DNA from 4 places in the Streptomyces umbrinus genome. Region 3 is predicted to be linked to each of the others. Evidence: riboswitches for the same ligand, from Rfam matches in the RefSeq annotation. Region 3 holds a riboswitch; each other region holds the start of a gene.

Region 1 (6,915 bases), 3.0 Mb from region 3:
CGTGGCCAAGAACCGCGAGGCCTTCGTGCGCCGCGCACGACCGGCCGTGAACGGGACGACCCGTATCGAGACCCGCGAGGGGCTGCTCGCGCTCGCGCGCGACTGGGGCGAGCACCCCGGGGTGATCCTCCAGGAGTATCTGCCCAGGGAGGACGCCGAGGGCTGGATCGTGCACGCGTACTTCGACGCGGACTCGACGCCGCTCGCGATGTTCACCGGCGTCAAGGTCCGCTCCTGGCCGCCGCACGCGGGGATGACGGCGAACGCGTACGTGGTCGACAATCCGGAACTCGCGGACATCGCCGCGCGTTTCATCAAACAGATCGGCTTCAGCGGCGTCATCGACCTCGACCTGCGCTTCGACCGGCGCGACGGCCAGTACAAACTGCTCGACTTCAACCCGCGGATGGGAGCGCAGTTCCGGCTCTTCGAGAACGAGTCGGGGATCGACGTCGTCCGTGCCATGCATCTGGACCTGACCGGCCGCACCGTTCCGGAGGGGGAACAGCTCGCGGGCCGGCGCTACATCGTGGAGAACATCGACCTGCCCGCCCTGCTCGCGTACCGCCGCAGCGGCTACACGACACCGCACGCCCCGGCCCACGCGAGCGGCACGGAGCTGGCGTGGCTGGCGGCGGACGACCTGCGGCCGTTCTTCACCATGCTCGCGCGCTTCGTACGGCCCGGAGTGAAGCACATGTACCAACTGTGGCGGACCAACCGCCGGAGCACCCGTCCGAGCACGGGGTGAGGGCCCCTTCGGCCACGAGCCGGCAGTACGACGAGCCGGCAGAACCACGAGCCAGCAGTACACAGCACATGTTGGTGCTGACCACGAAGTGACGAAGCAGCGTCCTGGGGAGGGGACTTCGTGATGGAGCCGGTGGCAGTGATCGGTGCCGGGCCCTTCGGCCTGTCCACCGCCGCGCATCTGCGAGCGCGCGGCATTCCGGTACGGGTGTTCGGTGAGCCCATGGTGAGCTGGCGTGCGCACATGCCTGAGGGGATGCTTCTGAAGTCGACCCCGGCCGCCTCGAACATCGACGCCCCGCAGCCCGGGCACGACCTCGTCGACTACTGCGACGCGGCCGGCATCCGCCGACTCGTCACGGACGAGGACATCGTCCCGGTCGAGACGTTCGTCGCCTACGGGGAGTGGTTCCGGCAGAAGCTCGTGCCGGACCTGGAGCGGGTGCGGGTCGTCTCGGTCGACCGGCGGGGCGATCAGGGGGATGCAGGGCAGGGTGGCCGACGAGGTGGCCCGGAGGGCGGCCGGCGCGGCTCGGGCGGCTTCGAACTCAAGCTGGACTCCGGTGAGTTGTTCACCGCGCGGGCGGTCGTCGTCGCGACCGGGCTGTCCGGGCTGGCGTATCTGCCGCCCGAGCTGGCCGCGGCCGCACCCGACGGACCGACCCCCACGGGGCCCGTCTCGCACAGCTCGCAGCTCCACGACCTGTCCCGGTTCTCCGGCAAGGAGCTGATCGTCGTGGGCGCGGGCCAGTCCGCCCTGGAGACGGCGGCGCTCGCGGCGGAGGCGGGCGCGCAGGTGCGCGTGGTGGCGCGCGGCAAGGGCTCGGTCGCCTTCGGCGCGCCCCCGTGGACGCAGCCGCGGCTGCGGCCCGAGTCGCCCTTCGGCCGGGCCTGGTCGCTGTGGGCACTCAGTTACTACCCCCACCCGTACCGTCATCTGCCGCCGCAGGCCCGTCACTTCCTGGTCCGCCGGGTGCTCGGCCCCCTCGGCGCCTGGTGGCTGCGGGAGCGGTTCGAGGGGAAGGTGCAGGTGAGCGAGGTGTCGCGGATCGTCCACTCCGGATCGGCGGGCGGCCACCCGGCCCTCGCCGTCCAGACCTTCGACGGACGCGTCGAGGAACTCTCCGCGGACCACGTCGTCGCCGCGACCGGATACCGCGTCGACCTCGCCGCGATGGACTTCCTCGGGCACGAACTGCGTACGGAGCTGGCGGTGAGCCGGAGGACACCGAAGCTGGGCGCCGGGTTCAGGTCCTCCGTACCCGGGCTGTACTTCACGGGGCTGTCGGCGGCCGCTTCGTACGGGCCGGTGATGCGGTTCGTGTGCGGGACGGAGTTCGCCTCACCGAGGCTGGTCCGGCATCTGGTGGGGGCGCGCGGCTGAGCGGAACCTCCGCTTCGTGCGCGTACGCATCAATGCGTCGCCGAAGCCGCCGAGCCGCGCGAAGGTCGCGCGCGAGCCGCGTCCATGGAACGAGGCCGGGCACCGGGAGATGGGGCCCCGGGGGCGGGCGACGGGCCGGTTGACCGGGGGCGAGGGAGCAGGCAGGGCATGGCCAACTGCTCCTCCTCGCCCGCGATTTGCCCCCGGACGGCCGACGGATGGTGCCTGTGACGACCCCTGTGCCTGACGAGATACCGGACGACGTCCGGTTCCCGTCGAGTCGTTGGGGCGTTCGATCCGTATTCTCTGATCATGGCCGCACCGATTGCATATTCACTCATCGCCACTGACCTGGACGGGACGTTGTTGCGAGGCGACGACACCCTTTCGGACAGGTCACGCGCCGCGCTGGCGATGGCAATCGCGAGAGGTGCCAGGCACCTTGTGGTGACGGGGCGCCCGGCACCACGCGTACGCCCCCTGCTGGACGAACTGGGCAGTCAGGGACTGGCGGTGTGCGGTCAGGGAGCGCAGTTGTACGACGCCGGTGCCGAGCGCATGGTCTGGTCGGTCACCCTCGACCGCGAGCTGGCCGAGACGGCGCTCGGCAAGATCGAGGCGGAGGTCGGGGACGTGTACGCCGCGGTCGACCAGGACGGGGTCGACGGACTCACGCTCATCGAGCCGGGGTACGAGATGCCGCACCCGACGCTCCCCGCGGTACGCGTCCTGCGCCGCGACGACCTCTGGACGGAACCCATCAGCAAGGTGCTGCTGCGCCATCCCCTGCTGTCCGACGACGAGTTGGCGTCCGCGGCCCGCGGAGCGGTCGGTTCCCTCGCCACAGTCACGATGTCCGGCCCCGGCACAGTCGAACTCCAGCCATGTGGCGTGACCAAGGCGACGGGTCTCGCCCTGGCGGCCGAACACCTCGGCCTCACTCCCGCCACCACGATCGCTTTCGGTGACATGCCCAACGACATCCCGATGTTCGACTGGGCGGCCCACGGCGTCGCGATGGCCAACGCCCACCCCGAACTCCGGGCGGTGGCCGACGAGGTGACCCTGTCGAACGAGGAGGACGGCATCGCGGTGGTGCTGGAACGGCTCTTCGGCTCGCGGCCCTAGTTCTGAGTCAGGGTTCTGCGTCAGGAGAAAGCCTGGCGGCCCGCGGAGAGGTCGGTCTCCCTCGCCGCGGGCACACCCGGCACCAGAACGTCCGGCATTGGTCGGCCCGGTACCGGCCCGCTCAGTAGGCCCCGAAGACGTTGTCGATCGAGCCGTACCTCGCGGCGGCGTAGTTGCACGCCGCCGTGATGTTGGCGACCGGGTCGAAGGGGTCCATCGAGGTGCCGGCCACGTGGTAGGCGTTGAAGGTCGGGTCGATGGTCTGGAGGAGCCCCTTCGACGGCGTACCGGCCGCGGCGTTGGAGTCCCAGTTGTTCATGGCCTGCGGGTTGCCCGACGACTCGCGCATGATGTTGCGGTAGATGCCGTCGTACGACCCCGGGATGCCCTGCTGGGCCATGATGTCCAGCGACTCCCTGATCCAGCCGTCGAGGTCGTTGGTGTACGTCTTCGCGGCGGCGGGGGTGACGGCGGACGCGGTGGACGCCTTGGTCGCAGTGGCCGTCTTTGTCGAGGTTTGGACATTTTTCGTACCGACTGTCAGCTTGAGGCCGGGGCGGATGACCGCCGGGTCGTCGCCGATGACCGCGCGGTTGGCCTTGTACAGGTTCTGCCAGCCGCCGCTCGTGGAGTGCTTCTTGGCGATCTTGGTCAGGGTGTCGCCCGCGACCACCTTGTACGTGACGAGCGAGACCTGCGGGACCGCGGCCGGTGCGACCTGGGCGGCCTGCGCCGGCTGTGCGGCCTGGGCGCCGGTCGCGCCCACGATGGGGAGCGCGAGCGCGGCTCCGCCGGTTCCCGCGGCGATGATGCCGCGCGTGAGGGTGTTCATTCTGGGGCGGCGGTGCTTGCCTCGTGCGGCCATGGCGCGTTTCCTCTCCGACGCCTGCGAGGTGAGCTGTCGGGTTCGGGCGGGAGCTGCCCGGCCGCATGCTGCACGCGGCTTCACCCCGAGCCGTTCCGGAATCCGGACCGGCGGCTTACCTGGGTCCCCCGCTCCTGCCGTACGCGAGTGAATGGGTGGTTGGGATCTCCGGGCGGCGGCAGGATTAGGCGGTCCATCCGGAGTGACGTGAACGTATGCGAGAGCACATGCCGTGAACAAGCCCAGAATTCACATGGAGATGTCATTTGCCTGTTCAGGGCAGATGGGAATTCTTGATCCATTCGGAAGGCGAAGTTCAACTTGCTTTGCGCAAAGGTGAATCGACCGGCTTGGCAAAGTGGCCATCCGGAGCGGACGTGACCCAATTCACGTGCGCAGGTGGGGAATTAGGTGCGTGATGTGTCTAATACGGGCAAGTCGGGCGGGGTCTGGATGTCCGCCCAGTCGGCATAAGGGACTACTTGTCCAGAAACGTTCTCACTGCTCTTCAGGGTTCCAGAGGGTCAGCCTTCTGGGTTCCAGAGAGTCAGTACGTCACGCAGTTTCTGCCGGTGGCTGTCGATCCAGTTCCGGGGAAGATCGACGGGAACGCACACGGTGGCCATGGAAATCGTGTCGTCCTCCACGATCACCTCGGGGCAATCCCGTTCTCCCGTGAGCCGAACGGAAATCGACGGTCCTCGCTCCACCGTCATCCATGCGATGTCCTCGCCGCGGTCGAATGCGGCGTCCAGAGCGTGCCCCCAGGTCTCAAGTCGGCGGCGCCACAGAGCGAGTTCGAGGCGGCCGCTGACAAAAGGCGTCTCCACGACGATCTCGGCCGCGAGCCCCGCCGTCATGAGTGGGTGCCGGCCGAGGACCGTGATCCTGACCGAGTTGCCCTCCTCGTCGGCGAGGAGCGCGAGGTCCGTCGGGCCGGTGCGGTGGTCGGCCGGGAGGTCGGCGTCGCAGAGGGCACAGACGAAATGGGCGTCCTGTACGGAGTTCCACTCGGCGCAGGACGGGCAGCGGCGGTAGGTGATCGGGTGGGTGTAGCCGCTGGTGTGGGCGCCGGAGTGGGAGATGCCCGCGCGGGTGAGGGCCGCCGCGAGCGACCGCCACGATTCGGGGTCGGGGCAGTAGCCGGTGGACTGGTTGCTCGCGTACGTGACCGCCCAGCCGGAGGAGGTCTGTGCGAAGCCCAACTCCCCGGCGGCGCGTACCGGTTCCCCTTCCGCGCATGCCACGTGCTCGGAGCGGCGTGGGGCCAGGCGCAGGGTCACGGAGGCGTCGACGACGAAGGTGAACGGCTCGTCGAGTTCGTCGGCGGGGCGGGCGGACAGGAAGGCGTCGAGGTCGGCCGGGGTCCGGATCCGGGCGCCACCTCCGCCGCGCCGGACGGCCTCCCTTAGGACGGCCTCCCTTATGTCTTCGGGCCCCACATAGGCGTAGGCGGTCATGGGGTCCCTACATACGCGTTTGCGGTCGTTGGCCCTGCACACGCGTTTGCGGGTGTGGGGTCCACGTACGCCTTCGCCGTCATTCGGGGAGCGTACGAGCTCACCCCGCGGTCCGCGGAATCCTTTTCTCCCAGGTGCGGTGGAACACCACCTCGTCGCCGTCCTTGCAGATCACCTCGTTCGAGGTGATGAAGTCCGCCTCGTCGCAGGTGGTTTCGGAGTGCGCCTCCACGCTCGCGTTCCACGGCAGATCCGGACGGTGCAACCGGACGAACCAGTCCGAGCGGGCCCGGGCCGACAGCGGGTCCGACTCGACGATCGTGTACGTGTCCAGGGCCTCCTCGGTGAATTCCAGGCCGTCGGGATACACACGGGTGCCTCCATAGCGCGGGTCCACCTCCAGGCGCCATTCGCCCTTGGCGACATCGCGGACGACGAGGCGCTCGGGGCGCGGCTCGTCCAGTGTCGCGGGGAAGTTGACCCCCATGGGCTCCGACTGCTCCGGCTCATCGAAGGAGATGGAGGGGTCCGACTCCTGTGCGCGGAGCGGGAGTTCCAGTGCGCTGCCCGAAGGGGTGAGGGTGAAGCCCGCTTCCGAACCCGGCTGGGGCCAGATCCACGGCCAGTACGCGGAGGAGACGGCGAGACGGACGCGATGGCCCGGAGGGAAGGCGTGGCCGATCGCGTTCAGGTCGAAAGCCACATCCTCCGTAGAGCCCGGTTTCCAGGGAACCACCTGGTCGCGGCCATGACGGGCTGACAGGTTCAGGACGCCCCGGGTGACGAGGGTCGAGGAGCCGTCCGGGGCCACGTCGCAGATCCGGGCCACTACTTGTCCTCGTGTCGCCTCCGTGGTGAGTCTCAGGCGCACGCCCGGGCGGCCCAGTACCCAGATCTCCTCCGGAACCTCGAAGTCGAAGCACGCCGACTTCGCGTCCTCGTCCCGCTGGTCGGGCGGCAGGTCCGCGTCGTTGCCGAAGGGGAAGAAGCGGCCCGCGTCCACCCCTGTGTGCTGAGGCGACCGCACCACCACGGGCTCACCCTTAAGGACGTACGTCACCGGAGCCACCAGGGGAGAGGGCCAGGCCGGATCGCCGACCCAGCGGCCCGGCAGCGTCGGGTACACCGTGGCGGGCGGGTGGGAGTCGCTGACGTACGAGCGCAGGAGCGGCTCGGACATGATCCCGGTCTCCGTGCCCTTGAGCCAGTGGTCCCACCAGCGCAGCGTCTCCTGGAGGAAACCGATCGCCGGGCCGGGCGGCAGCCCCCGGTCGGGGTACTGGTGCGACCACGGCCCGACGATCCCCCGTACGCGGTCCGCCACGAGG
Region 2 (6,915 bases), 4.2 Mb from region 3:
ACCAGGAAGAGGTTGCCTCGCTGGAACAGCATCGTGTTCTCGTGCAGCGTGTGCTGCCAGAGTCTGCCGTCCTCCGCCATGCGCTGAGCCTCGCTGTCGTCCCCCATGCCACTGTTCTGCCCTGCGATCGCGCGGAGCCACCCCTTCCGGGAGCGGGTCCGGGGTCAGCCCGCCGTCAGCTTCGCCAGCGGCAGCGTGTGCTGGGTCTGGAGGACCTTCGCGCGGAGGTAGCGGACGTTGTGGGCCGTGGTGAAGACGCCCGTCGGGACGCGGTGGCCGACCGTGATGCCCAGGTCGCGGAGCTGGTTCGCCTTGTCGGGGTTGTTGGACAGGAGGTCCAGTTCCGTGATGCCGAGGGCCGTCAGCATCTGGGCCGCCGCCGTGTAGTCGCGGGCGTCCTCGGGAAGGCCCAGGGCCGTGTTCGCCGCGTACGTGTCGAGGCCCTCGTCCTGAAGGGCGTACGCGTCGAGCTTGTTGTAGAGGCCTATGCCCCGGCCCTCCTGGCGGAGGTAGAGGAGCACGCCGCCGTGGGTCGCGATCTGCTCGACCGCCTCGCGGAGCTGGGGGCCGCAGTCGCAGCGGGACGAGCCGAAGACGTCGCCCGTCAGGCACTCGGAGTGGAGGCGGACCAGGGGCGTGGCCGAAGGGGTGCCGAGGATCACCGCCACGTGTTCCTTGCCGTCGGTCAGGCCGTGGAAGGTGACGAGTTCGGCGTCGACGCTGTAGCCGTCGTTGAAACGCAGCGGCACCCGGACGCGCGAGCGCTGGGTGGCGGCGGGGTAGTCGGGCATGCGGTTCTCCCGGTCCGATCTCTCACCTGCTTCAGATTTGAAGCAGATCCTCGGATCGAGACACTACCTCATGCTTTAAAGTTGAAGCAACGGGATAATGGGTTTGTGGTGCGGCCCATGTGCCCCCGTACGCCTCATGCGTCGCCCGTCGTCGGTCCTCCCGCGCACGGGCTCGACCGGCGGCGCCACGGGACGTCGTCAGGGGCCGCCTGCGGGTCGTCCCCCTCCAGGCCCCGCGCGATCCCCGTACAGATCTCCTCCAGCTGCCCCACCTGCTCGGGCGTGAGCTTGTCGAAGAGTGTGGCGCGGACCGTCTCGACGTGGCCGGGGGCCGTGCGCTCCAGCAGGGCCATCCCCTCGTCCGTGAGGATCGCGACGCTGCCCCGCTTGTCCGCGGGGCAGTCCTCGCGGCGTACCGCCCCGTCCTTCTCCAGGCGGGTCACCGCGTACGTCAGCCGGCTGCGGGTGATCTTCGTGCTCTCCGCGAGGTCCGTCATGCGCAGGCTGCGGCCCGGCGCCTCGGAGAGGTTGGCGAGGATGGAGTAGTAAAGGTGCGGCATGCCGGCCTCCTGCTGGAGCTGCCGGTCGATCGCGTCCTCCAGGAGATGGGAGGCGGCGATGTAGGCGCGCCAGGCGCGCTGCTCCTCGGGGGTGAGCCAGCGGGTCGTCATGCCCCCAGTGTAGGTTTGTTTCAAACTTGAACCAAGCCCGGATCGGCAACCGGGCGACACCGGCCCGCCGTCTGGGCAAGCCCCGCCTCTGTCTCCGAAGGAGCCCGCCATCCCGACAGCCCGTCAGAGTCCGAAAGAGAGCGCGTCAATGCCTCACCCCTACGTCCTGTTGTCCGCCGCCGTCTCCCTCGACGGCTGCCTGGACGACACCGGCCCCGGACGGCTGCTGCTCTCCGGACCGGCCGACTTCGACCGGGTCGACGAGGTACGGGCCGAGTCCGACGCGATCCTCGTCGGCGCGGGCACCCTGCGCGCCGACAACCCCCGGCTCCTCGTCAACTCCGCCGAGCGCCGCGCGGCCCGGGTCGCCGCCGGACGGCCGGAGTACCCGCTGAAGGTCACCGTCAGCGGCAGCGGCGACCTCGACCCCGACGCCAACTTCTGGTCCACGGGCGGCGAGAAGATCGTCTATACGAGCGATGAGGGGGCCGAGAGGGCCGGCGAAGCTCTGCGCGGGCTCGGCGTCGACGTCGTCTCCGTCGGCCCGGGCGTCGACTGGCGTGCCGTACTCACCCACCTCCACGACGTACGCGGCGTACGGCGGCTCATGGTCGAGGGCGGCGGCCGCGTCCACACCCAGCTCCTCCGCCAGGGCCTCGCCGACGAACTGCAGCTCGCCCTCGCGCCCCTCGTCGTGGGTGAGCCGGACGCGCCCCGGCTGTTCGGGCCCGGCGACTACCCGGGCGGCCCCCGCAACCGGCTGCGGCTGATCGAGACGAGGCCCGTGGGGGACGTCGTCCTCATGCGGTACGTCCCCACCGCGCCCGGCACCGGGACCGTACCCTCCGCCGCCGACCACCGATGGCTCGCGCTCGCCTGCGAACTGGCCGCCGAGTGCCCGCCCTCGCGGACCGCCTTCAGCGTCGGCGCGGTCGTCGTCGCGGCCGACGGTACGGAGCTGGCCCGCGGGTACTCCCGTGAGTCCGACCCCGTCTCCCATGCCGAGGAGGCCGCCCTCGCCAAGATCGAGCAGGGTGATCCGCGGCTCGCGACCGCCACGGTCTACAGCAGCCTGGAGCCGTGCGCCCGCCGCGCGTCACGGCCCGCGCCCTGCGCCCGGCTGATCCTCGACGCGGGCGTACGCAGGGTCGTGACCGCCTGGCGGGAGCCGGACACCTTCGTGGCGGGCGCGGACGGGAGCGGGCTGCTGGCCGCGGCCGGCGCCGACGTCCTGGTGCTGGCGGAGTACGAGGCCGACGCGAAGGCGCCCAACCGTCATCTGGCCTGACCGGCCCGTTTCCCGTCGGTATGGACGACGGGCAGGGCCGACCCGTATCGCCGATCGGCATGTTTCGTACCAAACCACCCGGTGAAGCGCGGGCGAAGTTAACGCGTGTGCTTCGGGTCCCGCAGATGGCGTACAGTGGAGTCAACGACGCGGGGTGGAGCAGCTCGGTAGCTCGCTGGGCTCATAACCCAGAGGTCGCAGGTTCAAATCCTGTCCCCGCTACTGAAGGCCTGGGGCCGGAATCCGATCAAGGATTCCGGCCTCAGGTGTTTTCCCGGGTATTTCTTCAGGCGCTTCCTCAGGTGCTTTCTCGGGTGTTCCCAGGTCTCTTCACCCGCCCGGTCCCCGTCCGCTCGCCCGCCACCCCCGCTCCCGGAAGCCTGGACAGGTGGAGGAGCAGGAGCCGGTGCGCGTCGAGCCCGTGGAGAGGACCGCCTCGCACCAGCGCACCCTCGTCCGCGCGCTGCCGGAGCTGCTGATCGTCGCCGGCGTCTGCTACGACCTCCTCAGCCCGCAGGACTTCACCGCGGCTCCCTTCTTCACGGCCGCGGTGCTCATCGCGGCGCCCCTCTTCTCGCTCGGCGCCACGGTGTGGACGGGAATCGCGGCGACCGTGGGCATGGCCCTCGTGCACCTCAGGTTCGCCTTCGACGCGGGCGCGGTCACCGAGGTCCTCACCGTGGCCACGGCCGCCGTGCTCGCCGTCGGCATCAACCGGCTCGTGGGACGCGGCAACGCACGCCTCGCCACCGCCCGCGAGATCGCGGAGGCCGCCCAGCGGGCCGTACTGCCCGAACCGGCCGCGCGGATCGGTGGTCTCGAGATCGCGGCACGGTACGAGGCCGCGCAGGAGGGTGCGTTCATCGGGGGCGATCTGTACGCCGTGCAGGACACCCCGCACGGTGTACGGCTCCTCGTGGGCGACGTACGGGGCAAGGGCATGGGAGCGGTCGCCGTCGTCGCCGTACTCATCGGTGCCTTCCGGGAGGCCGCCGAGCAGGAGGCGAGCCTGGAGGCGGTCGCCCAGCGGCTGGAGCGGGCACTCGCGCGCGAAGGCGTCCGGCGGGACATCATCGCGGTCCTCGAGGACTTCACCACCGCCGTGCTCGCCGAGATCCCGCACGGCACCCCGGTCGTACGCCTCGTGAACCGCGGCCACCCCGGGCCACTCCTGCTGCACGGCGACGGAGAGGTACGTACGCTCGCCGCGCCTGAGCCGGCCCTGCCGCTCGGGACCGGGGAGTTGGGGGCCTGGCCCGACCGCGCGCAGGAGGAGGCGTTCCCGGGCGGGGCCATGCTGCTCTTCCACACGGACGGGCTGTCCGAGGCGCGGGACCGGCGAGACGTCTTCTACGACCCGGCGCGGCGGCTGTCCGGGCGGGTCTTCCCCGGGCCCGACGCGTTGCTCGCCGCGGTACTGGACGACGTCCTGCGGCACACCGGGGGCGGGGCGACCGACGACATGGCACTGCTCGCGGTGCGGCGGCCGTGAGGGTGCGGTCGTGGTGATTGCGTGACGGTCATGAGTGCGGCGGCCGTGAGATGCGTCGCTCTTTCGGCGGCCTTTATCACCGTTCGTAGTCGAACAGCATCCCTCCGCACAGCATCTGACGCATCATCAACAGGGCTCCCGTTCCTGAATGTCGATCAACTCGCCCGATTTACCCCGCTCGTGACCTGTTAGTCCAGGCCAAGAGCCGTAACGATCATCAGGAACAGCTTGGAATCCGGTGCCCGGGTCTATTAACGTTCGATAACGCAGCGCGGTCGTCCCAGCCGTCACAAGAGTCGGCTCCGTGCGCACGCGCCGAATCCCGCAAGGGAACCGGGGAACCACCACTTGGGGTGAATCGCTCGTCTTCGCGGTGTAGCGCACCGCGGTTGACGCGCGTAGGAGACCTTCCTGCTCCGAACCCGTCAGCTAACCCGGTAGGCGAGAAGGAAGGAAAGGAGTGCGCCTACGTGGCGTCCAACCGGTCTGCCCTCACACCCTCGTTCGTTCCGGATGAGTTGACGGGTGAGTCCTCGGGCGAGAAGAAGCCCGACACATTCGCCTACGGCGCTCGTAAGGACGAGGAGACGTGGGAGGTCTGGAATCCCAGCGCGGAGACCGTCCTTCCCGTCCGCGGCCGGCACCGCGTCGCCAAGCAGCGCGGCGGCGGACTCGCCCGTAGCTCGACCGTTCTGGGCGTCGGCGTCATAGCCGCCGTCGGTGCGGGTGGCATGGCCAGCGCGCAGACCGGCAAGCCCCCGGTGTCGATCTCGATCCCCGACCTGCCGAACGTCGGCTCGCCGTTCTCGGACGACGACGCCCCCGAGGGCTCCAGCACCCCGATCACCGCCGTCGGCCTCACCACCGCCGACGCCGAGCAGGGCAACTCGGACGCGGGCGAGGCCCTGCGCGCCCGCATCATGCTCCAGGCCGAGCAGCAGCAGGACCAGGTGGACCGCGAGGCCCAGGAGGCCGCCGAGGCCGCCGCCGCGAAGAAGGCCGCCACGCTGGCCGCCAAGGAGCGGGACGCCGCCGAGGCCAAGGTCGCCGCCGCCAAGAAGAAGGCGGACCAGGAGGCCAAGGAGAAGGCCGAGGCCGCGCGCCTCGCCGAGCTCGCCAAGCAGTTCACGCTCCCCACCTCCTCGTACACGATCACCTCGACCTTCGGGCAGTCCGGTGCGCTGTGGTCGTCCGGTCAGCACACGGGTCTGGACTTCGCCGCTCCCACGGGTACCCCGATCAAGGCCGTTCACAGCGGCACGATCAAGGAAGCCGGCTGGAACGGGTCGTACGGCTACCGCACGGTCCTCGAACTCGATGACGGTACGGAGATCTGGTACGCGCACCAGTCGTCGATCGGCGTCAGCGTCGGGCAGAAGGTGAACACCGGCGACATCATCGGCCGCGTGGGCGCGACCGGCAACGTCACCGGGGCGCACCTCCACCTGGAGGTCCACACCAGCGGTGGCGACGGCATCGACCCGATGGCGTGGCTGCGGGGCAAGGGGCTCACCCCGTAGGACGGGCCTGACCCGTAAGGCGGGCCCGAGAGGCTCCTGGGTGCGGAATACGGCCGTCCGGTACGGCCGTTGACCCATCCATGACCTCTCTCCGCAAGCTGGGTTCGTCCGACCTCGAAGTCTTTCCGCTCTCCCTCGGCGGCAACGTCTTCGGCTGGACCGCCGACCGGGCGCAGTCCTTCGCCGTGCTCGACGCCTACACCGCCGCGGGCGGGAACTTCGTCGACACCGCCGACACCTACTCGGCCTGGGCGCCGGGCAACGAGGGCGGAGAGTCGGAGACCGTCCTGGGCGACTGGCTCGCCGCGCGCGGCAACCGCGCCGACGTCGTCGTCGCCACCAAGGTCGGTGCGCACCCCAAGTACAAAGGTCTGTCCGGGGTGAACATCAAGGCCGCGGCCGACGCCTCCCTGCGGCGGCTCAAAACGGACTACATCGACCTGTACTACACCCACTTCGACGACCCGTCCGTGCCGGTCGAGGAGATCATCACGGCCCTGGACGAGCTCGTCCGCGCCGGCAAGGTGCGCGCCGTCGCCGCGTCCAACCTCTCTCCCGAGCGGCTCCAGGAGTCCCTCGACCTCTCCGACCGCGAGGGCCTCGCGCGGTACGTCGCGCTCCAGCCGCGGTACAACCTCGTCTCCCGCGACTCGTACGAGGGCCCGCTCCGGGACGTCGCCTCCCGGGCCGGTCTGGCCGTCGTCCCCTACTCCTCGCTCGCCTCGGGCTTCCTCACCGGCAAGTACCGGGCGGGTGCCGTCGTCGACAGCGCGCGGGCCGGGTCCGCGGGGGCGCATCTGGAGTCCGAGCGCGGGCCGCGGGTGCTGGCCGCGCTCGACGAGGTCGCGCGGGACCGTGGGGTCGAGGTCGCCACCGTGGCTCTGGCCTGGCTGGCGTCCCGGCCGACCGTCGTCGCGCCCATCGCCAGCGCTCGCACTGTGGAGCAGCTTCCGGCGTTGCTGGGGGTGGCCGGGCTTGTCCTCACGGAGGGGGAGTTGGGGAGGCTGACCTCGGCTTCTGGCTGAGGTTGAGGGGCGGGATGGGGCCGAGGTTGAGGGGCGGGATGGGGCTTGGGCTTGGGCTTGGGTGGGGGTGGGGTTTCGTCTTGGGTTTGGGCTGGGGTGGGGGTGCGGTTGTGTTTTTGGGGTCGCGT
Region 3 (6,915 bases):
CAAGACTCTCCAGGTCAAGGAGAGGCTGGTCCTCGGTGAGGCTTACTCGGACTCCGGCTACGTCGTGGTGCACGAGACCGGGGAGGCTTTCACGATCAAGCAGCTCCGCAGGCGCGCGTACCGGCTCATGGAGGTCCTTGGTCTGCGCAGAGTACGTCTCTACGTTCCGAAATCTGACGAGATAGGCGAGCTCTTCAACGGTCCCCTCAGACAAGTCGGCAGTTTGCCCGGCGGCCGGTTGGCTATGAACGCGAGTTGGGGAGTCGTTTCGCGATGAGTGCGGGAGTCGCGTTCTGACCGAGTTTGCGATGTCGGTTTGTTTTGACGTCAGTCGGGGGCTTGTGGTGGGACCGTGAGGTGTGCATAAGGGCTGGGGGCCTCATGGGTAACTCGCAGTCGAAGGTCGAGCTGTACGCGGCGATCCGCAAGGATCATCTGCGGGCTGGCCGCGGCGTCTCGGGCGGGCGCTCTGACGGCGGACGCGGTCGCGCTGGAGGCCCGCAAGGCTGCCGAGGGCGATACCGGCGCCCCCCGCTCCGGCGACGGGCACGGGCCTTGAGGAAGGGCCTGCGGCGACAGTCACGTTCTTGTCCGACTGGCGGCTGTCCCATCTGCCGCCCGAGACTCGGCCGCTGCCCTCGGTCGCCCACTACGACCAGTTGTTGAACCCCCGCGGCCGCAAGGCCGCGAACCGGAAAGAGCCATCATGAGCCCACGCAAGCGCGGACTGACCGAAGAAGCCGCCACCGCCTCAATCGACCAGGCATGCCGGCTGCTGCTCGCTGTGGGTGGCGGACCTTGACTGCGCGCTCGCATCGCTCGGCTGGCTGCTGGAGGCGCTGGGTTACGCCACCTTCCATAGCTGGGACGGCGGCCGCGGCTGGCGGCTCGGGCCGACCTACCTGGTCATCGAGCAGTCCCCGGCCCTCACCGCCGAACAGCACGACCGCTGCCGCCAGGACTGAACCACCTGGCGTTCCACGTCGAAGACGCCACCACCGTCGAGGAGTTGACTGCCGACGCCGCTCAGCACGGCTGGCACCTCATGTTCCCCGAGCGGCATCCATACGCCGGCGGCGCACAGCACTACGCCGCCGACCTGGAGAACGACGACGGCTGCGAAGTCGAACTCGCTGCGATCAAGTCACCCGAACGAAACTGAGATCAACCGATCCACCGGTCTTGACGACTATTCGCACTAAAAACCATCAAGAAGAACCCCAAGACCCTTGGGGCGGCCCGTGACGTACTCGACAAGTTGCCTTCCCTGGACGCGGCCGTGAGAAACGATCTTCGGTCTAGGGTGTGATACAGCCTCTGACCTGGTCTTTTTCCATGCTTGATTATTAGACGTGTGGGTATTGCCACATCATGGGCGCCTGGTGGTCCGGCTAGGGTCTGTGCGTTGCCTACAAAAGGCAGGTGGGGACGGGCCGGGCGAAATGTCATGTGTCGGCGCCCCATGGAACACCCTCACCTCATGGCCCGGAGGACATATGTCGGGATCGCCTTTCGAGTGGATCGACGAGCAGGCGCGGGCGCGCCGCCGGGCCGGACTCGTCCGCACCCTGCGCCCCCGCCCCGCCGACTCCCCGCTCCTCGATCTCGCGGGCAACGACTATCTGGGCCTGGCGAGGCACCCCGAGGTCACCGAGGCGGCCGCGAGTGCCGCGCGGACCTGGGGAGCCGGAGCGACCGGCTCCCGGCTCGTCAGCGGCTCCACGGAACTGCACGCGGAACTCGAACGCGAGCTGGCCGAATTCTGCGGGTTCGAGTCCGCGCTGGTCTTCTCCTCGGGGTACGCGGCCAATCTCGCCGCAGTCACCGCGCTGGCTCCGCACGGCTCCCTCGTCGTCTCCGACGCGAGCAACCACGCCTCGCTGATCGACGGCTGCCGTCTCGCGCGCGGCACCACCCAGGTCGTCGGGCACGCCGACCCCGACGCCGTACGCAAGGCTCTGGGCACGCATGCCGGACCCGCCGTCGTCGTCTCCGACACGGTCTTCTCGGTCGACGGCGACGCGGCCCCGCTCACCGGACTCGCCGCCGCCTGCCGGGAGTCCGGCGCCGCCCTGCTCGTGGACGACGCGCACGGTCTCGGCGTACTCGGCGAGGGCGGCCGGGGCGCGCCGCACGCGGTGGGCCTTGCGGGCGCGCCGGACGTGGTCACCACCGTCACGCTGTCGAAGTCGCTCGGCAGCCAGGGCGGCGCGGTCCTCGGACCGGCCCACGTCATCGACCACCTGGTCAACGCGGCCCGTACCTTCATCTTCGACACCGGTCTGGCCCCCGCGGCGGCGGGCGCGGCCCTCGCGGCCCTGCGTCTGCTGCGCAGGGAACCGGAACGGGCCACGCGCGCGCGCAGCGTGGCGACCACCGTGCACGAACGGCTGACGGCCGAGGGCCTCGAAGCCGTACGACCGGACGCCGCCGTCGTCTCCGTGCGCGCCCCATCCCCGGAGCGGGCCGTGCGCTGGGCCGCGGACTGCCGCGAGGCCGGTCTCGCCGTCGGATGCTTCCGCCCCCCGTCGGTGCCCGACGGCATCTCACGGCTGCGGCTCACCGCCCGCGCGGACCTCACCGACGGGCAACTCGACCGTGCCGTACGCCTGATCATCGAAGCGCGGCGATAAAACCCTCCCAGGCGGCGGGGGCGAAGAGCAGGGCGGATCCCGACGTGTTCTTCGAGTCGCGCACCGCGAGAAGTCCGGCCCATGGTCCGGAGGCCGGACGGGCCGTCTCGACGCAGTTGTTCATTCCCGTGCTGCGACTGCTGCGCTGCCACCGCACACCGTGCAGACGGGTGCTCGAAGGTAGGGACCGAGGCAGGGGGGCGGGCATGGTGCCTCCTTATGCGCCGTGAGCTACACCGGCGATGAAATCCAACGTTTCCTCGGGCGAAAGGGCGTGGACCTGAAGGGAGTCGAAGGCCTCGCTGTAGGCCTGGAGGTCTTCTTTCCGTTCGAGATAGAGGCTACTCGTCAAGTGGTCTAGAACAACCACATCCAGATCAGATGTGTTCGGAAACGAAAAAATAACAAAGGGCCCTGTCACGCCGACATGAGCTCCAACTCCGAACGGCAGCACCTGAATCCGCACGTGAGGGAGTTGCGCGGCCTCTCCGAGGTGCTCCAACTGCCGTGCCATGACCTCCGGTCCGCCGACCGTCCGTCGTAGGGCCGCCTCGTCGAGAACCGCACTCAGTCGGAGCGGTGGATTCGAACGCAGTACGTCCTGACGGGCGAGGCGCACCTCCACCAGCGCGTCGACCTTGTCGTCCGGCGCACCGTCCACGGCCGCCAGGGTCACCTCACGGGCGTACTCCGGCGTCTGGAGAAGCCCCGGCACGACCGAGTTCTCCAGCGTGCGCATCACGCTGGCCTGCGACTCCAGGCTGATGAAGTCGCTGTAGGTGGACGGCAGAAGACCCCGGTAGGCGTGCCACCAGTGGTGCCGGCCGTTGTCGTCGGAGCCCGCCAGCACCACGAGCAACTCGCGCAGTTCCGCGTCCCGGACGTCGTAGGCGTCGAGGAGCAGCTCCACGTCCGCCGGCTTCACCCCGCTGCGGCCGGTCTCGATCCGGCTCACCTTCGACTGGTGCCAGCCGACGAGCCGGGCCGCCTCGCCGCTCTTGAGGCCCGCACGGGCACGCAGGGCACGCAGTTCGGCGCCGAGTTTCCGGCGGCGCACAGCGGGACCGTACTGCATGGCCGTCTCCTTCCGACCGTCGCGACGGCGCTATATCGTCCGGCGTCACGCCGACCGTAGAGGACAAACCGGCCCCCCGCCCAAATACGGTCGGCCGTCGCAGAGTTCACCGCTTCGAGCGACAGATATATGCATATCTCGGTGGATCGCCACCGTGAACGCCGAGGTAGTGGCACTCTGGCGCAAGCACCAGTCCGGGACCGTACTCGAAGTCATCCGCTTCGTGTCGGACTCCGGTCCCGTGGGAAAGGGACGACCTCGCCATGGCAGACCACCAGGAAGCATCCGTCACTCTGCCGAGCGATCCCGCCTCGGTCTACGCCGCCCGCACATACGTCATGAACGTGCTGGCCGAATGGGGACTTCCATCCGACACGGAGGCGGCCGACACGGTCCGGCTCATCGTCTCGGAGCTCGCCACCAACGCCGTACAGCACACGTTCGGGCAGTCGCCCACCTTCACGGTGGACATCGAACTCGACCGCGACGAACAACTGCGCATCGGCGTGACCGACAGTCACCCGCGCTTCCCGAAACGGTTGCCCGCGGCCGTCCAGCAGGACAACGGCCGCGGCATGGTGATCGTCCGCTGGCTGACGGTCGAGTGCGGCGGCAAGCTGACGGTCCGGCCCACCAGAGAGGGTGGCAAGACGGTCTCGATCATGCTGCCGTGGACGGCGCCGGTGCAGCCCGTGAGAGCGGACTGAGCGCCGTGCCCCGCTGGTGGCGTGAAGGGCTCGCTAGTCCTTGTCGGCGGAGCCCTGCATCAGATGGGGGATGAGCGCCCACAGCCCCGCACAGACGACCAGGGTGCTCGCACCCGCCGCGATGCCGCCCGCCCGGCCCGTCGCCACGTCCACGACGAGCAGGACCGAACCGGAGAGGGCGAGCGCGAGCACGCCGAGCCCGATCTGGGCCAGATGCGATGAGGCGTTCACGACCTGGGGCTTGGCGCCCTGCTGGAAGAGCCGGCGATGGAGCGCGGCCGGGGCCGTGAAGAGGGCGGCGGCCAGTACGGAGAGCAGCAGCGTGACGACGTACGTGGTGCGCTGGAAGGTGTCCAGGGAGGGGAAGCGCGGGGTGAACGCGAGGGTGAGCAGGAAGGCGAAGAGGATCTGCACCCCGGTCTGCGTGACCCGCAGTTCCTGGAGCAGTTCGTTGAAGTTGCGGTCGGCGCGCTCGAGCCGCGTCTCGTTGCGCTCCTCGTGGTGATGAAGGTCGCCCATAAGTGAAGGAGTAACCACTCTGCCGCGAATATCACGCACCGGGCCCCGGAAGGTGGCCGCGGCGATCACCGCAGCCACCTTCCGGGCGGGTCACCTGACCCGGCCGTACCAGACGCTCTTCGTCCAGATCTTCTGGAGCTTCACCACTTCCCCGGTCTTCGGGGAGTGCCAGATCCGTCCCTTCCCGGCGTAGATGCCGACGTGGTAGACGTTCCGGCCCGAGTGGAAGAAGACCAGGTCCCCCTGCTTGCGATTCGAAGCGGAGACATGGTTCGTCTTGTTGTACTGCGCGGCAGCCGTACGCGGCAGGGACTTGCCCGCCTTCTTGAACGAGTAGAGCGTGAGACCGGAGCAGTCGAAGCGCTTGGGCCCCACGGCCCCGTACTTGTACGGGGAGCCCTTCTTGGAGGCCGCTACCTGGAGTGCCTTCGTCGCGGGTGTGGCCGCTTCCGCGCCGGACGTGAATCCGGGGGCCACGATGCCGCCGCCGACAGCGGCGATGGTGAGAGCCGATGCGGTACCGGCCCTGCTGAACAGCGACGGGACACGATTGAGCGCAGTCATGCGCAACCCTTCGTCAGCCGCCTGTGAAGGATGACCTGTCGGATTCGGGCTGGCGAAGTTGCCCGGCCGCTGACGCGGCTTCACCCCAAGGGCTGCTCGGCCCGGTCATGGCGTGACCGTTCCGGCGACCCGTCGTGCCTGGGTCCTCCACTCCTGCCGATCCACTTCTGTCGACCGGTCATCCGGGCGGCGGCAGGACTCGGCGTCCGCCCGGATCGCCCCGCCGCTTGTGGCGGGGGCTTGTCGTCGGAAGGGATCTTGACGCACGGATGTCCCAAAAGCCGAGCGGAATCGGCGATTTGTGGGCTTACTCACCACTCACCCGTTCGGGTGGACAGCCATTCCCAAGGGAGGGCGTCGAGGGGGTCGACGACCCTCGTACCAGCACCGGAACGTCTGATTCCGTACGGAGGCTACACATGTTGCGCAACTCCCACGGGCCTGTAAAAGCAGCTCTGGCTACGCTGTTCGGTGGTACACCTTTCGGTCCGTTTGAACTCTGACCCGGACGTCCCGTCAGATGCCTGCGTGACGCCGGGTCCGTGGCGGTACGTCAGCTGTCGGAGCGCGGCGGTAGCGCGATCCGGCCCGCTCGGCGCTCACCGTCGAGGACGCGCAGCGCCCGCGCCAGGGTCGGCGCGTGCACCTCGTGCTCGCCGCGTTGGTGCATCAGGGCCAGTGCGTCACGCAGCGCGGCAGCCTTGCCGACCAGGGCCTGGGCGGCCCGCAGCCCCCGGTAAGTGTCCCCGGAGTGGGCCGGGTTGATCCGGCCGAGCAGGTCCACCACTTCAAGGTAACGGTCGATCAGTTCGGCCTCGGCGCGGGTCAGGGCCGGCAGCGGCGGCAACTCGGGTGGGAGCATCGGCCGCTCACCTCGCGCCGCGTGCGCTCTGGGTGGACTTCCGGCTCGGGACGATCCGGTCGATCAGTCCGTACTCCAGCGCCGCCTGCGCGTCCAGGATCTTGTCCCGCTCGATGTCCGCACCGATCCGCTCCCGGCTCTGGCCCGAATGACGGGCGAGCATCTCCTCCAACTGCTCACGGGTACGCATCAACTCGTCGGCCTGAATGGCCAGGTCGGACGCCTGTCCCTGGACGGGCTCGGAGAGCGACGGCTGGTGGATCAGTACGCGGGCGCCCGGCAGCGCGTACCGCTTGCCCGGTGTGCCGGCCGCGAGCAGCGCCGCCGCGGCCGACGCCGCCTGCCCCAGGCAGATGGTCTCCACCTCGCAGCTGACGAACTGCATCGTGTCGTAGACGGCCGTCATCGCGCTGAACGAGCCGCCGGGGGAATTGATGTAGAGCGAGATGTCCCTGTCGGGCGCCTGGTACTCGAGGTGCATGAACTGCGCCATCACGTCGTTCGCCGACACGTCGTCGATCGGCGTACCGAGGAACACGATCCGCTCCTCCAGCA
Region 4 (6,915 bases), 6.4 Mb from region 3:
GCCTCGGGCCCGGAATCCGCACCCGCTCGGGGCACGCTTCACGATATGGAACAATGGTCTAGACAACCGTGAGACACCTGAAGGGCAGCATCACATGGCTGAGCGCCGCGTCAACGTCGGCTGGGCCGAGGGCCTTCACGCCCGTCCCGCCTCCATCTTCGTCCGGGCGGCCACGGCCTCCGGCGTCCCCGTGACGATCGCCAAGGCTGACGGCAACCCCGTCAACGCCGCCTCGATGCTCGCGGTTCTCGGCCTCGGCGCCCAGGGCGGCGAGGAGATCGTCCTGACCTCCGACGCCGAGGGTGCGGACGCCGCGCTCGACCGCCTGGCGAAGCTGGTCGCCGAGGGCCTCGACGAGCTCCCCGAGACCGTCTGATCTCGCGGACCACGTACGGCGGAGCCGCGTCGACCCGTATCGGGTGACGCGGCTCCGCCGTTTCTGTCTGCGTGGCGAGCGGCGATTTGCCCGCCCGTGACACCGGCGTTTTCCCGTAACCTCGCCGCCGTTTTGTCCGTACCTCACGCCGGTGCGCGACTTTCCGCCTCGCCGTCGGCACCATCCAGGCTTTTTCACATGCCCCGCGCACCGAGTTCCGCGCATCCGGTTCCGCGCATGCGGAAATCACGTGCGCGGAAATTCCCGGCACGTGGAAAAAGGGGCAGCAGAAATAGACCCCGGCGAATAACTCTCTTTGTATACGGCGCCACTGTTAATGCCGCAGGCCCGCCGTGTTTACGGGATGTTGCGAAGTCCTCACACGCTCCGCGCGGTCACCGCCGCCGGGAAAGCGCAGCCGGTGCGCGGCCATCGCCCGCTCGGTGTGCAGCGCCGTGATCGCCCTGGCCCGGTCGTTGTCGCCGCGCGCGACGGCGTCCACGATGGCGCCGTGCTCGGCCCAGGACTCGGCGGGGTGGGCGGGCGCCTCGACCGAATACATCCAGGCGATCTTGTGCCGCAACTGGGCGAGCGTGGAGGTCAGCGCGGGGCTTCCGGAGGCTTGGGCGAGCGTCTCGTGGAACCAGCCGCCGAGCGAGCGCAGATCCTCGCTGTTGCCCCTCCGGGCCCGCTCCTGGCCCAGCCTGACCAGGCCGCGCAGCACCTTGAGGTGCGCCTCGGTGCGGCGCTGGGCGGCGCGCGCGGCACCCAGCGGCTCCAGCAGCATGCGCATCTCCAGGAGGTCGGCGGCCTCCTGCTCGGTGGGCTCCGCGACGCACGCGCCCGCGTGCCTGCGTGTGACGACGAAGCCTTCCGCCTCCAGCGTGCGCAGGGCCTCCCGCACGGGGACCCGCGAGACGCCATACCGGCGCGCGAGCAGTTCTTCGGTGAGCCGGCTGCCGCGCTCGTAGACACCCGCGACGATGTCGTCACGGATCGCCGTGCATACCGAGTGCGCGGGAATACGCATGACCGGACCTCCGCCTTAACCCCCGCGAAACGCGGTCGATTGACGCTTGTTCGGTGACTCTATTGCAGAGAGCGGGAAATTCCGATGGCGGACCGGAATCCGTGGATATTTTTTGGACACACCTGGCTTCTGAACAGGCAGTCGTCCGGTGCAAAGTCGGCCGGGAAGTGGCCGAGAAGCCGTCAGGAAGTGATCAGAACCGCGCGAAGGCCCCGGCTCGGTGAGCCGGGGCCTTCGGGAGAGGTGTCCGCGCGGGCGGGCCGTTGCGTGGGAAGGCTGCCGCGTGGGAGGGCGGTCTCCGACCGTCAGACGTTCACGCCGTGCTGGCGGAGATACGCGATCGGGTCGATGTCCGAGCCGTACTCCGCGCTCGTCCGCGCCTCGAAGTGCAGGTGCGCCCCGGTGACGTTGCCGGTCGCCCCGGAGAGGCCTATCTGCTGGCCCGGGGTGACCGTCTGGCCGACCGAGACACCGAGGGACGACATGTGCCCGTACTGCGTGTAGGTGCCGTCGTTCATCTTGATGACGACCTCGTTGCCGTACGAGCCGCCCCAGCCGGCCTCGACGACGGTGCCGGCGCCCACCGCGTGCACGGCGGTGCCGCTCGCGGCGTGGAAGTCGATACCGGTGTGGCTGCCGGAGGACCAGACGGCGCCGCCGGCCTTGTAGCCGGTGGAGACGTACGAGCCGGAGATGGGCGCGGTGTACGACTTCAGCAGGCGCTCGCGCTCGGCCGCACGGGCGGCGCGGGCCTTGACCTCGCGCTCCTTCTTGGCCTTCTCCGCGGCTTCCTTGGCCCGCTCCTTGGCGGCGGCCTCGGCCTTCTCGCGGGCGGCGGTCTCGTCGGCGGCCTGCTGCTGGGCGGCGGCCTGGGCGTCGATCTGGTCGGCGACCGAGTCGCCGATGGTGATCGCCTGGGTCAGGGTCTGCTCGGCCGGGCTCTCGGCGGCGAGTGCGGGAGCAGCCAGGGTGCCGACCACACCGGTGGTGGCGAGTGCGGCGACGCCGACGGTCCGGTTGGTCGTGCGCTTCATACGGCTGGGACGACGGTGCTTCCCGGCGGCGCGAGTGAACGCCATGAAGTGGCTGGTCCTTTCCTTCCTTCTCGCCTACCGGGTTAGCTGACGGGTTCGGAGCAGGAAGGTCTCCTACGGACCCCCTTCGGGAAGGGCGTCCGATTCACCCCAGGGACTACGTATGGGTCCCCGGCTCCCCTGGCTCGCGCCGTACGGGGACTCGGCGATGACTGTCCGGTGCCGCGGGCGCGGCGCACTGCCTGACGAACAGCCGGACCGACGCTAAGCGGGGCGTCTTTCAATCAACAAACGGATCAAGGGTTTTGTAGCGCATGCCACAGGGCAGACAGGCAACCTCCCTATCAATACGGACAACCCGCAGTTCGGGTGCTGAAGTCCGGGCAAAAGGAGAACCCAGGCGACTCTTCGGTCACCTGGGTTCTCCGTGGAACGACCCTGTTCCGCTCCGCGTTCTACTCCGCTGTCACGACGCTGACTTCGCCGATTCCGAGGGCCCGGACCGGCTCCTCGATCTGCGCGGCGTCACCGACGAGGACGGTCACCAGACGGTCCACCGGGAAGGCGCTCACGGCGGCCGCGGTGGCCTCCACGGTGCCCGTCGCGGCGAGCTGTTGGTACAGCGTCGCCTGGAAGTCGTCCGGCAGGTACTGCTCGACCTGGTCGGCGAGGGTGCCCGCGACGGCGGCGGCCGTCTCGTACTTCAGCGGCGCCACGCCCACGAGGTTCTGCACGGCGATGTCGCGCTCGGCGTCGGTGAGTCCCTCGGCCGCGAGGGTGCGCAGCACCTTCCAGAGGTCGTCGAGCGCCGGGCCGGTGTTCGGGGTGTCCACGGAGCCGCTGATGGCGAGCATCGCGGCGCCCGTCCCGTCCGGCGCGGAGCGCAGCACCTGGCCGAACGCCCGCACACCGTAGGTGTATCCCTTTTCCTCGCGCAGGACGCGGTCCAGGCGCGAGGTGAGGGTGCCGCCGAGGCAGTACGTGCCGAGCACCTGGGCGGGCCACACGCGGTCGTGCCGGTCGGCGCCGACGCGGCCGATGAGGAGCTGCGTCTGGACGGCTCCGGGACGGTCGACGATGATCACGCGGCCCGTGTCGTCGGCGGTCACCGGCGGGATGGGACGGGCCTGGGCCTGCGATCCGGTCCAGGCGCCGAGCGTGTCCCCGAGCAGCGCGTCGAGGTCGACGCCGGTGAGGTCGCCGACCACGACCGCCGTCGCGGTGGCGGGGCGTACGTGCTTCTCGTAGAAGGCGCGGACGGCCGCCGAGTCGATCGTGGTGACCGTCTCCTCGGTGCCCTGGCGCGGGCGCGACATGCGCGAGGTCGCCGGGAAGAGCTGCCGGGAGAGCTCCTTGGCGGCGCGGCGGGCCGGGTTGGCGGTCTCGTGCGGGATCTCGTCGAGCCGGTTGCGCACCAGCCGCTCGATCTCGCTGTCCTCGAAGGCGGGTGCCCTGAGGGCGTCGGCGAGCAGGCCGAGCGCCTTGGGGAGCCGGGAGACGGGGACTTCGAGGCTGATCCGGACGCCGGGGTGGTCGGCGTGCGCGTCGAGGGTGGCGCCGCAGCGCTCCAGCTCGGCGGCGAACTCCTCGGCGGAGTGCTTGTCGGTTCCCTCGGTGAAGGCACGCGCCATGATCGTGGCGACGCCGTCCAGGCCCTGCGGCTCGGCCTCCAGCGGGGCCGCCAGGAGGATCTCGACGGCGACGACCTGCTGGCCGGGGCGGTGGCAGCGCAGCAGCGTCAGGCCGTTGTCGAGCGCGCCGCGCTCGGGGGCCGGGAAGGCCCAGGGCCTGGCCTCGCCGGCCTGGGGCTGCGGGTGGAATTCCATCGTGGCGAGCTCGGTCACTTGGCCGCCTCCTCGTCGGTGTCGTCAGCGGCGTCGGTCTCTTGGGCCTCTTCGGCGACGGTCGGCTCGTAGACCAGCACCGCGCGGTTGTCGGGGCGCAGGCGGGCCTTGGCGACCTCCTGGACCTCCTCGGCGGTGACGTCGAGGACGCGCTGGACGGCCGTCAGGGCGAGCTGCGGGTCGCCGAACAGCACCGCGTACCGGCACAGTTCGTCGGCGCGGCCCGCGACCGTGCCGAGACGGTCCAGCCACTCGCGCTCCAACTGGGCCTGGGCGCGCTCCATTTCCTCGGCGGTGGGGCCCTCCTCGGCGAACCGGGCGAGCTCCTCGTCGACAGCGGTCTCGATCACCGGCACCTCGACGTCGCCGGACGTCTTCACGTCGAGCCACCCCAGGGAGGGCGCTCCCGCGAGACGCAGCAGGCCGAACCCGGCCGCGACGGCGGTGCGGTCGCGGCGTACGAGCCGGTTGTAGAGCCGGGACGACTCGCCGCCGCCGAGCACGGTCAGGGCCAGGTCCGCCGCGTCGCACGCGCGCGTGCCGTCCTCCGGCAGCCGGTAGGCGGCCATCAGCGCGCGGGCCGGGACCTCCTCCTCGACGACCTCGCGCAGCTGCTCGCCGATGGTCTCGGGAAGCGCGCCGTCGCGCGGGGCGGGCTTGCCGTCGTGGCCCGCGATCGAGCCGAAGTACTTCTCGACCCAGGCGAGCGTCTGCTCCGGGTCGATGTCTCCGACGATCGACAGAACGGCGTTGTTGGGCGCGTAGTAGGTGCGGAAGAACGCGCGAGCGTCCTCCAGGGTGGCCGCGTCCAGGTCGGCCATCGACCCGATCGGGGTGTGGTGGTAAGGGTGGCCCTCCGGGTAGGCGAGGGCGGTGAGCTTCTCGAAAGCGGTGCCATAAGGGACGTTGTCGTAACGCTGCCTGCGCTCGTTCTTGACGACGTCCCGCTGGTTCTCCATGGACTCGTCGTCGAGCGCGGCGAGCAGCGAGCCCATGCGGTCGGCCTCCAGCCAGAGGGCGAGCTCCAGCTGGTGGGTGGGCATGGTCTCGAAATAGTTCGTACGCTCGAAACTGGTCGTGCCGTTGAGCGAACCGCCCGCGCCCTGCACCAGTTCGAAGTGGCCGTTGCCCTTCACCTGGCCCGAGCCCTGGAACATCAGGTGCTCGAAGAGGTGGGCAAGTCCGGTGCGGCCCTTGACCTCGTGGCGCGAACCGACGTCGTACCAGAGGCACACCGCCGCGACCGGGGTCAGGTGGTCCTCGGAGAGCACCACACGCAGGCCGTTGGCCAGGCGGTGCTCGGTCGCTGTCAGGCCGCCGGAACCGGCCTCAGCTGTGGCCGTGTGACCCATGGGCATGTACGTCCCTTCGATCGCGGAAAACTGCTGAATTCCTGCTAGTCGTGCCACTGTATGCAAGCGCGCGGACAGCTGGCGAAGTTCCCGCGGCGCGTACGCCGAGAGCGAGCACGCGGGCGGCACCGGGAGCCCGTACGCTCGTGCGGCCGCACGGCCTCCGAAGCCCTGTGCGGGCAGGCGGGTTCACTGCTTCCGAGGCCTGTGGAAAAGGCCGAGAAGGCGGCCCGCCACGCCTGTTGGGGCAGCCGGAGACACGGCTCAGGAGGCCAGTACGGACGGGTCGTGGTCCACGTTGTCAGTGGGCCGGTCCACAATGGAGCCCGTCAGAACCCGTTCATGCCCCGGCAGAGACTGTGAAGGAGTCGCAGCAGCGATGGCCCGCCGCAGCACGAAGACCCCGCCGCCAGACGACTTCGAGGAGCGCATCCTCGACATCGACGTCGTCGACGAGATGCAGGGCTCCTTCCTCGAGTACGCGTACTCGGTCATCTACTCCCGAGCCCTGCCGGACGCCCGCGACGGCCTCAAGCCGGTGCATCGCCGCATCGTCTACCAGATGAACGAGATGGGCCTGCGTCCCGACCGCGGCTATGTGAAGTGCGCCCGCGTCGTCGGCGAGGTCATGGGTAAGCTCCACCCCCACGGCGACGCGTCGATCTACGACGCCCTGGTCCGCCTGGCCCAGCCCTTCTCCATGCGCCTGCCCCTGGTCGACGGCCACGGCAACTTCGGTTCGCTGGGCAACGACGACCCGCCGGCCGCCATGCGGTACACCGAGGCGCGGATGGCCGACGCGACGTCCCTGATGACGGAGTCGATCGACGAGAACACGGTCGACTTCTCCCCGAACTACGACGGCCAGGAGCAGGAGCCGTCGGTCCTCCCGGCCGCCTACCCGAACCTCCTGGTCAACGGCTCGTCGGGCATCGCGGTCGGCATGGCGACGAACATGGCGCCGCACAACCTCGGCGAGGTCATCGCCGCCGCCCGGCACCTGATCCGCCACCCCGGCGCCGATCTCGAGACGCTCATGAAGCACGTCCCGGGGCCCGACCTGCCCACGGGCGGCCGCATCGTGGGCCTCACCGGCATCAGGGACGCGTACGAGACGGGCCGCGGCACCTTCAAGATCCGCGCGACGGTGTCCGTGGAGAACGTGACGGCGCGCCGCAAGGGCATCGTCGTCACCGAGCTGCCGTTCACGGTCGGCCCGGAGAAGGTGATCGCCAAGATCAAGGACCTGGTCGGCTCGAAGAAGCTGCAGGGCATCGCG

The links. A riboswitch is a leader RNA that binds a small molecule or an ion and turns the genes downstream of it on or off. The one in region 3 is predicted to bind cyclic di-AMP.
Region 1: it holds a riboswitch for cyclic di-AMP, as region 3 does, so the genes downstream of both, QF035_RS30670 (LysM peptidoglycan-binding domain-containing protein) here and QF035_RS43870 (C40 family peptidase) in region 3, are expected to answer to the same signal.
Region 2: it holds a riboswitch for cyclic di-AMP, as region 3 does, so the genes downstream of both, QF035_RS25180 (M23 family metallopeptidase) here and QF035_RS43870 (C40 family peptidase) in region 3, are expected to answer to the same signal.
Region 4: it holds a riboswitch for cyclic di-AMP, as region 3 does, so the genes downstream of both, QF035_RS15580 (M23 family metallopeptidase) here and QF035_RS43870 (C40 family peptidase) in region 3, are expected to answer to the same signal.

The regions. Positions count from the first base shown of each region.
Region 1 is NZ_JAUSZI010000002.1:6,936,674-6,943,588, forward strand. It holds gene QF035_RS30655 (carboxylate--amine ligase) at 1-751, shown strand, start outside; gene QF035_RS30660 (NAD(P)-binding domain-containing protein) at 872-2,134, shown strand; gene QF035_RS30665 (HAD family hydrolase) at 2,447-3,262, shown strand; gene QF035_RS30670 (LysM peptidoglycan-binding domain-containing protein) at 3,384-4,127, opposite strand; cyclic di-AMP (ydaO/yuaA leader) riboswitch at 4,131-4,295, opposite strand; gene QF035_RS30675 (DUF5959 family protein) at 4,652-5,587, opposite strand; gene QF035_RS30680 (CocE/NonD family hydrolase) at 5,688-6,915, opposite strand, start outside.
Region 2 is NZ_JAUSZI010000002.1:5,769,923-5,776,837, reverse strand. It holds gene QF035_RS25210 (RipA family octameric membrane protein) at 1-107, opposite strand, end outside; gene QF035_RS25205 (GTP cyclohydrolase II) at 165-791, opposite strand; gene QF035_RS25200 (MarR family winged helix-turn-helix transcriptional regulator) at 926-1,462, opposite strand; gene QF035_RS25195 (dihydrofolate reductase family protein) at 1,611-2,750, shown strand; tRNA gene QF035_RS25190 (tRNA-Met) at 2,899-2,972, shown strand; gene QF035_RS25185 (PP2C family protein-serine/threonine phosphatase) at 3,139-4,242, shown strand; cyclic di-AMP (ydaO/yuaA leader) riboswitch at 4,546-4,701, shown strand; gene QF035_RS25180 (M23 family metallopeptidase) at 4,713-5,762, shown strand; gene QF035_RS25175 (aldo/keto reductase) at 5,843-6,787, shown strand.
Region 3 is NZ_JAUSZI010000002.1:9,921,845-9,928,759, forward strand. It holds gene QF035_RS43835 (hypothetical protein) at 1-214, opposite strand, end outside; partial or broken gene QF035_RS43840 (VOC family protein) at 783-1,162, shown strand; gene QF035_RS43845 (8-amino-7-oxononanoate synthase) at 1,497-2,633, shown strand; gene QF035_RS43850 (DUF397 domain-containing protein) at 2,614-2,841, opposite strand; gene QF035_RS43855 (helix-turn-helix domain-containing protein) at 2,851-3,708, opposite strand; gene QF035_RS43860 (ATP-binding protein) at 3,972-4,415, shown strand; gene QF035_RS43865 (DUF6328 family protein) at 4,449-4,934, opposite strand; gene QF035_RS43870 (C40 family peptidase) at 5,025-5,498, opposite strand; cyclic di-AMP (ydaO/yuaA leader) riboswitch at 5,502-5,635, opposite strand; gene QF035_RS43875 (hypothetical protein) at 6,052-6,360, opposite strand; gene QF035_RS43880 (ATP-dependent Clp protease proteolytic subunit) at 6,368-6,915, opposite strand, start outside.
Region 4 is NZ_JAUSZI010000002.1:3,547,032-3,553,946, forward strand. It holds gene QF035_RS15570 (HPr family phosphocarrier protein) at 95-376, shown strand; gene QF035_RS15575 (GntR family transcriptional regulator) at 711-1,406, opposite strand; gene QF035_RS15580 (M23 family metallopeptidase) at 1,712-2,485, opposite strand; cyclic di-AMP (ydaO/yuaA leader) riboswitch at 2,498-2,658, opposite strand; gene QF035_RS15585 (M16 family metallopeptidase) at 2,896-4,284, opposite strand; gene QF035_RS15590 (M16 family metallopeptidase) at 4,281-5,642, opposite strand; gene QF035_RS15595 (DNA gyrase/topoisomerase IV subunit A) at 6,016-6,915, shown strand, end outside.